Linked DNA regions of Egicoccus sp. AB-alg2. The protein of the gene in region 1 binds, or shares a complex with, the protein of each later gene. Links are inferred from orthologs where the notes say so. Each region holds a gene or a part of one and is shown in the gene's direction. Other genes may lie near its edges.

The links.
Region 2: the proteins of tig (region 1) and rpsG are in contact, whole or in part, in a crystal structure (PDB 3GTY), measured with the Thermotoga maritima proteins. The link is inferred for Egicoccus sp. AB-alg2 from one-to-one orthologs. Residues at the interface, in WP_004081061.1 of Thermotoga maritima: Glu122, Val124, Val129, Leu130, Tyr133, Glu188, Gly259, Ile262, Tyr263, Glu266, Ser270, Glu273, Gln274, Glu277, Arg308, Gln311, Ile312, Ser315, Tyr316, Glu325, Arg329, Arg336, Leu363, Phe366, Trp367, Arg373, Leu377, Arg381, Leu384, Glu387; in WP_004081843.1 of Thermotoga maritima: Lys34, Lys52, Lys55, Glu59, Arg62, Gln63, Glu66, Asn67, Lys69, Val71, Arg95, Ala109, Lys110, Lys111, Gly112, Arg113, Pro114, Glu117, Glu121, Ile124, Ala125, Tyr127, Asn128, Asn129, Thr130, Gly131, Lys135, Asp139, Arg142, Met143.

Annotation. Positions count from the first base shown.
Region 1 is NZ_JBGUAX010000005.1:405,540-413,188, reverse strand. The notes cover bases 4,767-7,619. They hold tig (trigger factor), read left to right. Parts: upstream 4,767-5,408; coding sequence 5,409-6,830; downstream 6,831-7,619. Other genes in these bases: ACERM0_RS11720 (hypothetical protein), read right to left, coding at 6,925-7,619; ACERM0_RS11735 (HPF/RaiA family ribosome-associated protein), read left to right, coding at 4,767-5,028. In the rest of the region: ACERM0_RS11775 (AAA family ATPase), read right to left, coding at 1-610; ACERM0_RS11770 (DUF3253 domain-containing protein), read left to right, coding at 772-1,038; ACERM0_RS11765 (hypothetical protein), read left to right, coding at 1,144-1,686; ACERM0_RS11760 (DUF1992 domain-containing protein), read right to left, coding at 1,749-2,153; ACERM0_RS11755 (PspC domain-containing protein), read left to right, coding at 2,235-2,426; ACERM0_RS11750 (biotin transporter BioY), read right to left, coding at 2,437-3,009; ACERM0_RS11745 (MFS transporter), read right to left, coding at 3,019-4,395; more of ACERM0_RS11735, read left to right, coding at 4,705-4,766; more of ACERM0_RS11720, read right to left, coding at 7,620-7,649. UniProt on the Bacillus subtilis protein: Involved in protein export. Acts as a chaperone by maintaining the newly synthesized protein in an open conformation. Functions as a peptidyl-prolyl cis-trans isomerase.
Region 2 is NZ_JBGUAX010000020.1:24,434-30,691, forward strand. Bases 2,312-5,257 are described here. They hold rpsG (30S ribosomal protein S7), read left to right. Parts: upstream 2,312-3,520; coding sequence 3,521-3,994; downstream 3,995-5,257. Other genes in these bases: ACERM0_RS22590 (hypothetical protein), read right to left, coding at 2,312-2,516; rpsL (30S ribosomal protein S12), read left to right, coding at 3,148-3,519; fusA (elongation factor G), read left to right, coding at 4,203-5,257. Outside these bases: ACERM0_RS22580 (epimerase), read left to right, coding at 1-422; ACERM0_RS22585 (hypothetical protein), read right to left, coding at 462-2,207; more of ACERM0_RS22590, read right to left, coding at 2,307-2,311; more of fusA, read left to right, coding at 5,258-6,258.

The DNA of each region.
Region 1 (7,649 bases):
GTGCCTGGTGGAGGAACGGCTGGGCGTGGTTGGAGAAGATGCCGCGCATCGCCGATGGCGCGGACCCGGCGAACAGCAGGCCGATGTCCTTGTAGTGGTGCTGGAGCGCGGCGCGGAGCACCGCGGTGCCGTTGGGGACGGTCGCGATCTGCTGGAACTCGTCGAAGATGATGACGGTCGGGCGACGCAACGCGGTCCGGACGAGGGTGTCGACGAGGTTGGCGTAGGCGGCTGCGGGGTCGGGTCGGTCGGCAGGGCGGGTCGAGGTGACCTGGCCGCGCAGCCCGACGAGGTTGAAGCCGAGGGTGGCGGACACCTCGGTGGCGTTGCGGGCGACGTCGGCGTCGGTGTCGAGCAGCGCAGCGGAAAGGGCGCGGGCGACGTCGTTGGGGGTCTGCGCGGGCATCAGGTCGATGGTGACGACCGCGGATTCCGTGAGGTCGGCCGCGAGGCGTTGCAGCACGCTGGTCTTGCCGTAGCGGCGGGGTCCGAGCAGCGCGGTGGGCGAGCGGGCCGTGGCCCGTTCGGTGAGGTCGACGAGCAGGTCGTCGCGGCCGCGCACGAGCTCGGGCGGCAGCGGGCCGGTGTAGTCGAACGGGGAGAGCTCCACGCCACGCTCCGGGTATCACGCGAAAGTACCGAAAAGGTATGATCGGAGCATACCTTTGTGGGTCCCGGGGCGCGGCATCTGCGTCTTCGGCCGCGACCGAACCCCTGACGTCCCCGTCCTGGTCCCGCGGGCGGGGGGGGCGTGGACTCGAAGGAGCGACCGTGACCGATGTGGAGGACCGGCTCGAGGGCGCCATCCGTGCACTGCTCGCTGCCCGGGCCGACGGCGCGAGCATCTGCCCGTCCGAGGCGGCTCGCCGGGTGGGCGAGGACGACTGGCGCCAGTTGATGGGGCCCGCCCGACTGGCCGCTGCGCGGCTCGCCGCCGCCGGTGAGGTGGACGTCACGCAGGGTGGGGTCGTGGTCGACGCGGCGCAGGCGCGAGGGCCGATCCGCATCCGGCGCAGGGTGTCTGCTCCCGGCCCCTGACGTCCCCCGCCGCACCGGGAAGCCATTCCGGCACGCCCGCTTCACCACCTGACGGGCACGGCGCATGCAACGATGGCGACGTCGCGATGTGGGGGACGACGACCGATGGCTGGCGCGCCGAGCGACTTCCACCCGCGGTTCGATCGCGACCACACCTCGAACCCGCTCGATCCCTGGGGCCGATGGATCCTCCGCTGGTTCGGCGCGACGCTGACCGTCAGCATCCTGGCCATCGTGCTGATTCTCGCCGCCGACCCGGACTGGCCCGTCGGCTCGATCCTGCTCTTCGCGTTCCCGATCACCCTCCTGGTCGGCGGGCTGACGCTCTTCGCCTCCGGCGCGCGATGGCTGTTGTCGAGATTCGCGCCACCGCAACTGCAGGGCGCCCTCGTACCGGTCATCGGTGTCGGCGTGCTCGCAGGCCTCGTCCCGCTGTGGCTGTTCTTCTTCGGCGGCTCACTGCCCGACCTCACCGCAACCGGCCTTCGTGACTCGGTCGCGACGACCGTCCCGGCCGGGATCGGTGGGGGCGTGGCCAGCTACCTCGCCGAACGTCAGGTGTCGGCCCGCGGCCGGCGCTGGTGGCTGACCACCCTCGTCGCTGGGGTGGGCGCCGGACTCGTGAGCGTCTGGGTGTGGTTCGGCTGAACGGAAGCGGTCACGGCACACCCCACCAGCCGCGCTCTGCCGGACGCCGTGCCGTTCCCCGCTCAGCCGCCGTCGCGGCCGCGTCGCCACGCGGCGACCACGGCATCGACGTCCAGCACGCCGATCGACGTCGACGGTCCGCTGGTCACGGTCGCGTTCACGCGGCGGATACGCGCGTTCAGTGCCTCGACGATGGTGCGCACCTGCGCCTCGGAGCGGGCCTCGGTGACGCGCTGCATGGCTTCGTCGCGTTCGTGGCGGATGGCCAGCGCGGGCGGTAGCGCGGCGATGCGCTCACGCTCGAGCTTCTTCTTGATCCACCAGTTCTCGTCGCGTGGCGCGTGCAGGTCGGCGATCGGGCGGCCGGCACCGGGCAGGCCCTCGAACTCGCCGCGTTCCTGCGCCTCGCGGATCTGCCGCTCGATCCACGACTCCCAACTCATGCCGGAGGGCTTGCGTTCGGTCACGGTGTCCCCATTCGCCGTCGGCGATCCCCTGGCAGGGTGGCACGCGACGGAGCGACCGCGAAACGCGACGAGGAGCAGCCCATGGCCAGCAAGCGGCTCGACCGACCAGGACGCGGCGACGGGCGGCTGATCGCCGGGGTCTGCTCGGGGATCGCGCAGCACTACGGCTTCAGCACCGGGCTCGTCCGTCTGCTGTTCGTGATCTTCGCGATCACGGGTGCCAGCGAGCTCGCCTACCTGGTGCTGTGGCTGGTGATGCCCAAGCGACGTTGAGCCCCGTGGCTCAGCGGCGCTCGACCCGGTCGACCAGCTTCCACGCCGCCGGGACGGCCGCGGCCGCCGCGAGCAGCTTGACCGCGTCCCCGAACAGGAACGGGACGACGCCGGTGGCGACGGCCTCCGTGGCGGACAGACCGAGCACCAGCGCGAGCCCGGCGGCGCCGAAGGCCCAGATCAGCAGGTTGCCGACCGCCATGGCGCCGATCACCTGCAGCGGCGTGCGCGAGCCCAGCCGGCGGACCATCGCGCCGACGACCGCGGCCGCGACGACGAAGCCGACGATGTAGCCCAGCGTGTGGGGGCCGGCGGCCGTGAACCACGGGACGCCGGCGGCACCGACCGCGAGGTAGAGCAGGGCGCCGGCCGCGGCGCGCGTGCGGCCCAGCACGATCGCACCCACCAGGACGGCGAAGGTCTGGCCCGTCACCGGCACCGGGTTCCCGGGCAGGTAGAAGAAGAGCTGTGCCGACACGGCGATCGCGACGGCGAAGCCGACCGACAGCACGACGTCGCGGACGCGCTCGCCGGGCAGCACGTCGGTCAGGACACGATGGTGCGGATAGGCGGCGCTGGACACGAGGACACCTCACGGGGGACGACCGGTCGGCGCGGAATCTAGGCGCCCGCCGGCGGTCGCCGATAGTCGGGTGTCATCACGGGGTGTCCCTCGGGCGGCGTTCACCCCGCCCAGCGCACACGTGCCGGCCGGGCGAACCAGGCGCCGACCAGCACGACCAGCACGACCACGAGCAGTGCCACCCGCACCGAGGTCGCGTCGGCGACGGCGCCGTTGACGGCCGCCGCCAGCGGACGGGTGCCCAGGAAGGCCACCGACCACAGCGCCATGACCCGTCCCCGCAGCTCCTCGGGGACGCGCTGCTGGATGAGCGTGGTGAGCGCCGTCAGCGAGAAGGTCATTGCCCGCGCCGGCGACCACGAGGCAGCTCAGCGCCACCCAGGCCGTGCCGCTCCAGGCCAGGGCCGCGAACCCGGCGGCGAGCAGCAGCAGGCCCGTCGTGCCCAGCCGCGGCAGCCCGAGCACGCGCCGGGCGCGGCCGAGTACGACGAAGCCGATGGCCGCGCCGACGCCGAACGACGACGCCAGTGCGCCCACCAGCCGCTCGCCGGCGCCCAGCTCGTCCGCCAGCGACGGCGTCAGGGTGATGACGGGGTCGGTGCCGATGCCGACGGTCGCTGCACCGGCCAGCAGTGCCAACAGCACGGAGTCGGCCCGCACGTGGCGCAGGCCTCCGCGGACCGAGGTGTCGCGGGGCCGTGTGCGGGCGACCTCGCGGATCCGCACCGCGACGATGACGATGGCGAAGAGCAGGTTGCTCGCGGCGGCGATCGCGAACGCCGCCGCAGGGTGCGCCGCGGTCACCAGCACCGCGCCCAGGGCTGGGCCCGACGCGCGGGCGATCGTGAAGGGCACCGAGTTGAGCGCGACGGCGCTGGGCAGCTCCGCCCGCCGGACGAGCGAGGGGATCAGCGCCTGCATCGCCGGCCCGCCGATGGAGAACCCGATGCCGACGACGAAGGCCGCGACGATGACGGCGGCGGCGCCGGCGGTGCCCTCCAGCCCGACGACCAGGATGTACACGGCCAGGCCACCCGAGCCCGACGCGGCGACGAGCCGGCCGGCGACCAGTTGCCGGCGGCGGTCGCCGCGGTCGGCGTGCGCGCCGCTGAGCGGCGTGAGCAGGAACTGGGGCGCGAACTGGGCGATGCTGACGGCGCCGACCAGCGTTGCCGACCGGGTCAGCTGGAACACCACGATCGCCGCGGCGATGTTGTGGATCCAGATGCCCATGGTCGACAGGAGCTTGCCGGCGAAGAACGGGCCGAACACCGGATCGAGCAGGAGCCGGGCCGGACCACGCGCAGGCTCGGGCACGGTGTCGCTGGCGACACGTTCGCTCGCCGCCGTGGAGCGCTCGAGGCCGTGGGGGGTACCGGAGGACATGAGAGGTGTGTAGCAGCCACGGGTCCGGCCACGGTGTGCCGGCGTTGGCTGGCCGGACGGGCCACGGGCCGGGGAGGGAGTGGAGCGGGTGAAGGGAATCGAACCCTCATCGCCAGTTTGGAAGACTGGAGCTCTGGCCATTGAGCTACACCCGCGGATGCGGGCGGCAGGGTAGCGAACGACACTTGCGCGCACCTTCGCGACCTTCGCCCCGGTCGGCGGGAGGCACTGTGGCCCTGCTCGCCCCGTAGCCGCCGCCTAGCGTCGGCAACGAGCACCCGCACGTCCCCGCACCGAGGTAGCCACCACATGACCACCATCGCCGAACGGCTGCGCATCGTCCCCGAGTTCCGCCCCGACGAGTACGACCGGGTGACGGAGATCCTGTCCGGGAAGCTCGACCGCCGCCTGAAGCGCTGGAACCCGGAGCAGGTCGAGCTCGAGATCTCGGTGAAGGGACGTGACAGCGACCAGCAGCGGGTCGCGCTCGAGTGCTGGGTCAGCGGGCTGCCGAAGCTGGTCGCGACCTCCAGCCAGCGCAAGCTCGACGACGCCGTCGCCGAGGTGCGTGACGACCTGTTCACCCAGATCGACAAGCACGTGACGAAGAAGGAGGCCTCGCGTCGTCGCTGACGCGAGGCCCGCTGGTCGGGGTGGCCGGATTCGAACCGACGGCCTCCGGCACCCAAAGCCGGCGCGCTAGCCAAGCTGCGCCACACCCCGTGGCGGGCGGGAGCCTATCGCCCCCCGGGGCGCCCTCGCGCGCCAGCCGTCCGCGCGGGCGGGCCCGCGGAATGGACAGGCCGCGGTGGAGATGGAACGATCCCGGTCCCGACCGGTCGCGGCCGGCGTGCCCGCCTGCCACGGCGCGACGCCTCCTCCCTGAGGTGCCGCCGGTCCTCGCACCACCTCGCCGTCGGGTCCATGCCGCGTCCCCGGACCGTGCGACCGGCGCCGCTCGTGCCCGAGCGTCGCGGTGACGCCGGCCCAGAAGCAGACGAAAGCCACCCAACGTGAAGACGTCCGTCGAGACCCTCGACCCCGTCAAGGTCAAGCTGACCGTCGAGGTCGAGCCCAAGCGTGTGAAGCAGGCGTTCGACCGCGCCGCCCGCGAGCTGGCCAAGCAGGTCAACCTCCCCGGGTTCCGTCCCGGCAAGGCTCCGCGCCGGCTCCTCGAGCAGCGCTTCGGCCAGGGCGTGATCGCCCAGACCGCCATGGAGGACGCGCTGTCCGACTACTACGTCGAGGCACTGCGCGCCGAGGAGATCGACGCGGTCGCCCAGCCGGAGGTCGACGTCCAGAACTTCGACGAGGCCGAGGGCTGCACCTTCACGGCCACCGTCGAGGTGCGTCCGAGCTTCGACCCGCCGGAGCACGAGGGCATCAGCGTCACCTTCCCGGAGTGGGACGTCGACGACGACGACGTGGACGCCCAGCTCGAGCAGCTGCGCGAGCGCTTCGCGGAGGTCGACGAGGTCGAGCGCGCCGCCGCCGACGGTGACATGGTCACCCTCGACCTGCGGGTCGAGGTGGAGGGCACCGAGCTCGAGTCCGCGCGGGTCGAGGACGCGCTGTACGAGATCGGCTCGCAGGGCGTGACGCCCAAGCTCGACGAGGAGCTCGTCGGCAAGCGCGCCGGCGAGGAGTTCTCCTACGAGGACGCGCTGCCCGAGGAGTACCCCGAGCACGGCGGCGAGCAGGCCAGCTTCTTCGTCACCGTGAAGGACGTGCGCGAGAAGACCCTGCCGGAGCTCGACGACGACTTCGCCCAGACGGCGTCGGGCTTCGACACCCTCGACGAACTGAAGCGCGACCTACGCAACTCGTTGCTGCGCCGCAAGGTCGAGCAGGCCCAGCACGACCTGCGTGGTCGCATCCTCGAGGCCTACCTCGCCCGGGTCGACCTCCCGCTGCCGCCCTCGATGGTCGAGGCCGACAAGCAGGGCCGCATCCACCAGCTCGAGCACCAGGCCGAGCGCTTCGGCATCGAGATGGACCAGCTGTTCCAGATGGAGGGCACCTCGCGCGAGGAGTTCGAGACCAACGCGCAGCAGCAGGCCGAGGAGACGGTCAAGGCGCAACTGGTCCTCGACGCGCTCTCCAGCCGGCTCGAGCTCGACCTGCAGCCCGGCGACATCGACGAGGAGATCGTCCGCCACGCGCAGGCCAACGGCGTCTCCCCGCAGCAGATCGCGCAGATCATCCAGCAGCAGGGCACGCTGCCGGCGCTGGTCGGCGACATCATGCGCCGCAAGACGATCGACACGATCGTCGCCTCCGCCCAGGTCGACGGCGGCCCGTCCGACGAGGTGCTCGTCGAACTCGGCCTGCTGGACGACCCGGACGCCGCGGAGGCGACGGAGCCCGCCGAGGCGACGGACGCCGCGACGGACGAGCCGGTCGCGGCCCGCGAGGACGCCGACACCGAGGACTGAGCACGCCGGACCGCCCGTCACCGGCGGTTCCGAGCGCACGAGAACGGGCGCCCGCCGAGGATGGCGGGCGCCCGTCGTCGCGCGAGGGGGGCGGTCAGCCCTGGTCGTCGGCCGCGTCGTCACCCGTCGCGTCGTCACCGGCGGCATCGTCGCCGGCCGTGTCGTCACCCGTCGCGTCGTCGCCGGTCGCGCCGTCGCCGGTCGCGCCGTCGCCGGTCGCGCCGTCGCCGGTCGCGCCGTCGCCGGTCGCGCCCTCCTCGCCGCCGAGGCCCTCCTCGGGGGCCATGGGCTCGGGCGACGGCGGCTCGCTGTCGGGGTCGATCCCGGCTCCGGTCACGAGCAGGTCGGCGACCTCCTCGTCGAAGGCCTCGCTCGGTGCGGCGTAGTTGAACAGCGCGATGGTGCCCTGGCCGTCGTCGGCGAGCACGAGGTCGAGCGTGAACGCGGGCTGCTCCTCGACCTCGACGGACTCGAAGCGCAGCCGCTGGGCGCGCTCGGCGCCGCCGACCTCGACCTCTTCGTCGATCGTCGGCTCGATCTCCGGGTCGACCTCCTGGAACTGGGTGCGCTGCAGCTCGAGCAACTCGTCGAAGTCGATCTGCTGCTCCTCCTCCAGTCCGGAGGCGTCGACGGCCTGCGCGGCCAGCTGCTGGCTCTGGTCCTCGTCGGAGGTCGCGACGACGATGCCCTGCAGCAGGCCGAACTCGTCGACCGACCAGCCGTCGGGTACCGGCAGGACGACGCCCTGGCCGCGGAACTCGCCGTCGGTGATGAACTCCTCGGCGTCCGGGAGCTCGGGCTCGCCGGGAGCCTCCGCCG
Region 2 (6,258 bases), on another replicon or contig:
GCGGCGTCGTGATCGGGCCGGGTGACCCGGCCACCGCGCACCTGGCCTGGCTGGCGAGGCTGGGCGTCGGCGGCCGCATCGGCAGCGGCCGGCAGTGGGTGTCCTGGATCGCGCTGGACGACCTGCTGAGCGTCGTGGTGCGCGCCATGGACGAGCCCGCAATGGCAGGGACCTACCACGTCACCTCGCCGCAGCCCGTCCGGAACGCCGCGCTGATGGCCGGCGTCCGTCGGGTGGTCGGGCGCCGCTGGGGCCTGCCCATCCCGGCGTTCGGCGTGCATGTCGGGACGTGGCTGCTCGGGAGCGACGCCGCCCTGCCGTTGACCGGCCGTCGTGGGCATCCGGGCCGGCTGCTGGACGAGCGCTACCGCTTCACCACCCCCGACCTCGACGCCGCGCTCGCCACGGCGCTGGCGTCATGACCTGGGCCGCCCACGGCCATCCTTCGGAGGAACCGGCGTTCAGTCGTCGGCGAGACGCAGCGCCTCGGCGTCGATCTCACCGTCGATCAGCCGGGACAGCGCCACCTGACGCTGGGTCGTGATCGCCTGCCGGCCGCCGACGATGGCGCCCTCGGAAACCTGGTCGCGCAGCAATTCGACGTGGCTGGCCCGCAGCTCCGGCTCGATCGGGATCAGCAGTCCGCCGAGGTGGGCGGCCAGCGAGATCGCGGGGATCGTGTGCTCCGGGTGCTCGGTCGAGGCGATGATCGCCGGCAGGGGGCGGGGCAGTGGCACGCCGGGGAAGGTGGCGAGTTCGGCAGCGGCCTCCGCCGCGTCGCTCGCCGTGACGCGGCGCACGGTGACCCCCTCGACGGCCAGGTCGAGCACGAGGTCCATCCCGGCCGCCTCCCGGTCCGCGACCACGATCACCTCGCGGATCTCCGGATGCGCCCGCAGCAGACGCAGCGCCGGGCCAGCGTCGTCGGACTCGGTCACGAAGGTCAGCGGTGCGTCCAACGCGACCGCGGCGGTGGCGGCCACGGCGGCGACCGGCGTGCCGCGTGACGGCGCGTCGATCGGCGCGACGAAGAGGCGGCGCGGCGGCTCCGTCCGCTCGCGCAGCACCTCGACGACGCGGTCCTCGACGTCCTCGACGGAGCGCAACTCGTCCACTTCCACGGCCCACGCGCCACGCAGCGTGGCGAGGCAGGCCGAGGGGACCGCTCCCACGGCGACCGCCGTCCCGGCCACGGCCAGCACCCGATCGAGCGCGCGACCGTCGGGCCCCACGGTGCAGTCGTCGTCGACGAGGAGGTAGGGCGCCGACAGGTGGCCGGCCAGGGTCGCGGCCGCGACGCGGTGCTCGAGGTCGGCGTCGTAGGGCGCGATCACGGTGGTCAGCGCCGACCGTGGCGTGGGGTGCGTCGCGAACGCGACCGACGCCGCCGTGCTGCGTCCGTCGTTGCCGCTCGCCCGCGGCAGGCGAGGATGCAGGTGCACCAGGCCGTCGAGATCCCCGTCGCTGACCTCCTGGCAGGCCGCGGCCCGAGGGCTCATGATGCGACAGGTGTTGTCGTCATCGAACTCCGGGTGCCAGCAGTCCTCGCCCTCGTCACAGAGGTGATCCAGCCCGGCGATGTGCCCGAGTTCGTGCCGGACGACGCGAGCGAGCTGCTCGGGGCGCAGCCGGTCGCACAGCCCGAGGTCGACCTCACCGATGTGACGGGCGACCAGGCCGTCGCGCACGACCGCCTCCCCGGGCCACAGGTGCGCCCGTGCCAGGTACCGGCCACCGCACGAGCGGCGGTCCATGAAGATGCGGTTGACGTTGTCGCGCCGCCGCTCGTCGATCCCGGCGTCGACGACGCGGGTGATCGTTGCCCCGAACCGTGACCCCGGCGTGTCGTTCCACACCTCGACGGCCTCGAGGAGCTCCTGCTCGCCGAAGCGCTCCACGACCTCGCGTTCGACGACGAACTCCAGGGGGACCGTCGCGCTCGGCAGGACCCACAGACCGACCGAGCCGTCGGCCGCCACGAACGGGAACGTCGCGAACCGCGCGTCGCGGGCCGGCGGCGGCGGGGTCCACCGCTCGGCCGAGGCATAGGAGGCGACGGGCTCGCGCGGCCCGCCGGCGAGCGGGGTCGCCACCACGAAGGCGAGGTGCGCCAGGGCGAAGCCCAGCACCAAGGTGGCCGACAGCAGGCGGCGTGACCGCGACCGACGGTCGCGGCGGTGCGGCTCGAGCGGCAAGGGAGCGGACATGCGACCGGCAGGCTACGAAGCGGCGGGCACGGCGGAGGGCCGCGCCGGTGGCGCGGCCCTCCGCGAGGCTGCTTCGGGCGTCAGCCGCCCGGGAGTCCGTCAGCCCTCGGCGCCGGCGTCGTCGCCCATGGTGTCGTCGCCCATGGTGTCGTCGCCCATGCCGTCGTCGGTCATGCCGTCATCCAGGAGCGGGTCCTCCTGGGCGGGGTCCAGGCCCTCGCCGTCCTCGACCTGGCACGCGACGGCGCCGAACGCCAAGGCAGAGGCGCTGGCAGCGATGGTCAGCTTGTGCATCAGGGTGCGCTTCATCGGTTGGTCTCTCCTGTGGGGATGAGGTCGCTGAAGTTGGCGTCCGAACATGGAACACGAACCCCGTTACCGTCGACCCCGGCGTTCCGGCCGGGTTCTGCGGCGAAGGGCGGGTGGCCGGGCGGCCGTTTCTGGTGCAGGAGCCGGGAACTCCGGGCATTTCGCCGCATGCTGGCACCCGGGGCCTGGCCCGCGCTAGCGTCACCGCCGGCGTCCGGGCGCGGCAGCGGCTGCGACCGGGGCGCCGCCCCGTGAGCCGGGGCAGACGGCGCGTGGGTTGACACCCCGCGCGCACGGCCGGTACCGTCGTGGCCTCGCCGGGAGGTCTCATCCCGGCGTGCGTCCGGGCGCTGTTCGCGCCGCCTCCGCTGGAACGCGCGAGAACGTGCTGCCCCGGACCGAGTCACCACGAGCGGAACGCCCGGCCCCGTGGGCCGGACCGTCCGCCACGGCGACGGCGCACGAACCTGGCCCGCGAACGCCTCAGGCGTCTCGGTGCGGCCGACCCGCACGGGCGTCACGCCACCACCGATCCATCCCCGAACGACGACCGCGGCGAGCGTTCGCGCCCGCCACCCGGTGCGCCGCGCGCGAGCGACCGCGCCCGGCCACGGAACGGAGAACCCCAGGCATGCCCACCATTCAGCAGCTGGTGCGCAAGGGCCGCACGTCCAAGGCGAAGAAGAACAAGACGCTGGCGCTCAAGGGATCGCCGCAGCGTCGTGGCGTCTGCACGCGCGTCTACACCACCACCCCGAAGAAGCCGAACTCGGCGCTGCGCAAGGTCTGCCGTGTGCGCCTGACCTCGGGCATCGAGGTCACGGCCTACATCCCGGGCGAAGGGCACAACCTGCAGGAGCACTCGATGGTGCTCGTGCGTGGCGGTCGTGTGAAGGACCTGCCGGGTGTCCGTTACAAGGTCATCCGCGGCACGCTCGATGCCGCGCCGGTGCGCGACCGCAAGCAGTCGCGTTCCCGCTACGGCGTGAAGAAGGAGGGCTGACATGCCGCGCAAGGGTTCCCCCGGGCGTCGCAAGCTCACGCCGGACCCCAAGTACGGGTCCGTCCTGGTCACCCAGCTGATCAACCGCGTGATGCGCGACGGCAAGCGCTCGGTCGCCGAGCGCATCGTCTACGACGCGCTCGCGAACATCGGCAACCGCACCCAGGGCGGCGACCCGATCTCCGTGCTCAAGCGGGCGATCGAGAACGTCAAGCCCCAGCTCGAGGTCAAGTCCCGCCGCGTCGGTGGCGCCACCTACCAGGTGCCGATCGAGGTGCGTCCCGCCCGTTCCACGACGCTGGCCCTGCGCTGGGTCGTCGGCTACGCCCGCATCCGCCGCGAGCACTCGATGTCCGAGCGCCTCGCGGGCGAACTCCTCGACGCCTCCAACGGGATCGGCGCGGCCGTGAAGCGGCGCGAGGACACCCACAAGATGGCCGAGGCCAACCGCGCCTTCGCCCACTACCGGTGGTGAGCCTGACGGCTCACCGCGTCCCGAGCAGGGGACGACACCGCTGGTGAAGCGACGCGGGCCGACGGCAGGCCCGTCACCAGGCCCGCCCGGCACACCAGACCAGACGCGCAAGAAGACACCGCACGCGTAACCGCCGTCCCTCGGGGCCACCCGGGGGACGGCGTCCCACGAGACGCAGCGACCCCCACGAGATCAGGAAGCGACGACGATGGCCGTCAAGCGCACCGTGAAGCTGGAGCAGCTTCGCAACATCGGCATCATGGCCCACATCGATGCCGGCAAGACCACCACGACCGAGCGCATCCTCTTCTACACCGGCAAGTCCTACAAGATCGGTGAGGTGCACGACGGCGCCGCCACCATGGACTGGATGGTGCAGGAGCAGGAGCGCGGCATCACCATCACGTCGGCCGCCACCACCTGCAAGTGGGGCGACACGACGATCAACATCATCGACACGCCCGGCCACGTGGACTTCACCGTCGAGGTGGAGCGCTCCCTGCGTGTGCTCGACGGTGCCGTGACCGTCTTCGACGGTGTCGCGGGCGTCGAGCCGCAGTCCGAGACCGTGTGGCGGCAGGCCGACAAGTACGGTGTTCCGCGCATCTGCTTCGTGAACAAGCTCGACCGCACCGGTGCGTCCTTCGAGTTCTCGTTCAACTCGATCCGTGAGCGACTGACCCCCGACGCCGTCCGCGCGCAGCTGCCGATCGGCCTCGAGGACCAGCTCGAGGGTGTCGTGGACCTCGTGGAGATGCGCGGCATCGTCTGGAAGGGCGACGACCTCGGCGCCTCCTTCGAGCACATCGAGGTGCCGGCCGAGCTCAAGGACGAGGCCGAGACCTACCGTGCCGAGCTCATGGAGAAGGTCGCGGAGACCGACGAGGAGCTCCTCGAGGCCTACCTCGACAACGGCGAGCTGACCGTCGAGCAGCTCAAGGCCGGGCTGCGCAAGGCCACCATCGCCAACCAGATCGTGCCGGTGTTCTGCGGCTCGGCGTTCAAGAACAAGGGCGTGCAGACCCTGCTCGACGCCGTCGTGGACTACCTGCCCTCGCCGCTGGACGTGCCCGCCATCCGCGGTACCGACCCGAAGACCGGCGAGGAGATCACCCGGATCCCGGGCGACGACCAGCCGTTCGCGGCCCTGGCCTTCAAGGTCATGACCGACCCCTACGTCGGCACGCTGACCTTCGCCCGGGTGTACTCCGGCACGCTCCAGGCCGGCTCGCACGTCGTCAACGTCACCAAGGGCTCCAAGCAGCGCGTCGGCCGCATCCTGCAGATGCACGCCAACCACCGCGAGGAGAACGCCGCCTGCATGACCGGTGACATCGTCGCGCTGGTGGGTCTGAAGGACACCACCACCGGTGACACGATCACCACGCAGGAGTCGCAGGTCCTGCTCGAGTCGATGGAGTTCCCCGACCCGGTCATCGAGATCGCGGTCGAGCCCAAGACCAAGACCGACCAGGAGAAGCTCTCCACGGCGCTGCAGAAGCTCGCCGAGGAGGACCCGACCTTCCGCGTCAAGACCGACGAGGAGACCGGGCAGACCCTGATCGGCGGTATGGGTGAGCTCCACCTGGAGATCATCGTCGACCGACTGCTGCGCGAGTTCAAGGTCGAGGCCAACGTCGGTCGCCCGCAGGTCGCCTACCGCGAGGCCGTGAAGAAGAAGGTCGAGAAGGTCGACCTCAAGTACGCACGCCAGACCGGTGGTCGCGGCCAGTACGGCCACGTCGTCATCGACGTCGAGCCCCTGAGCCCGGAGCTCAAGGAGCAGCTCGGCCTCGACGAGGACGACCACTACTTCTTCGAGAACAAGACCGTCGGTGGTTCCATCCCCAAGGAGTACGTCCCCTCGGTGGACGCGGGCATCAAGGAGGCCATGGGCTCCGGCATCCTCGCCGGCTACCCGCTGGTCGACGTCAAGGTGACCCTCGTCGACGGCAGCTACCACGACGTCGACTCCTCGGAGATGGCCTTCAAGATCGCCGGTTCCATGGCGATCAAGGAAGCCGCCCGCAAGGCCGGCATCCAGCTGCTCGAGCCGGTCATGGACGTCGAGGTGACCACCCCCGACGACTTCATGGGCGACGTCATGGGTGACCTGTCGGGCCGACGCGGCCTGATCCAGGGTTCCCAGCCGCGTGGGCACGCCACCGTCGTCAACGCACGCGTCCCGCTGTCGGAGATGTTCGGCTACGCGACCGACGTGCGTTCGATGACCCAGGGCCGCGCCAGCTACACCATGCAGTTCG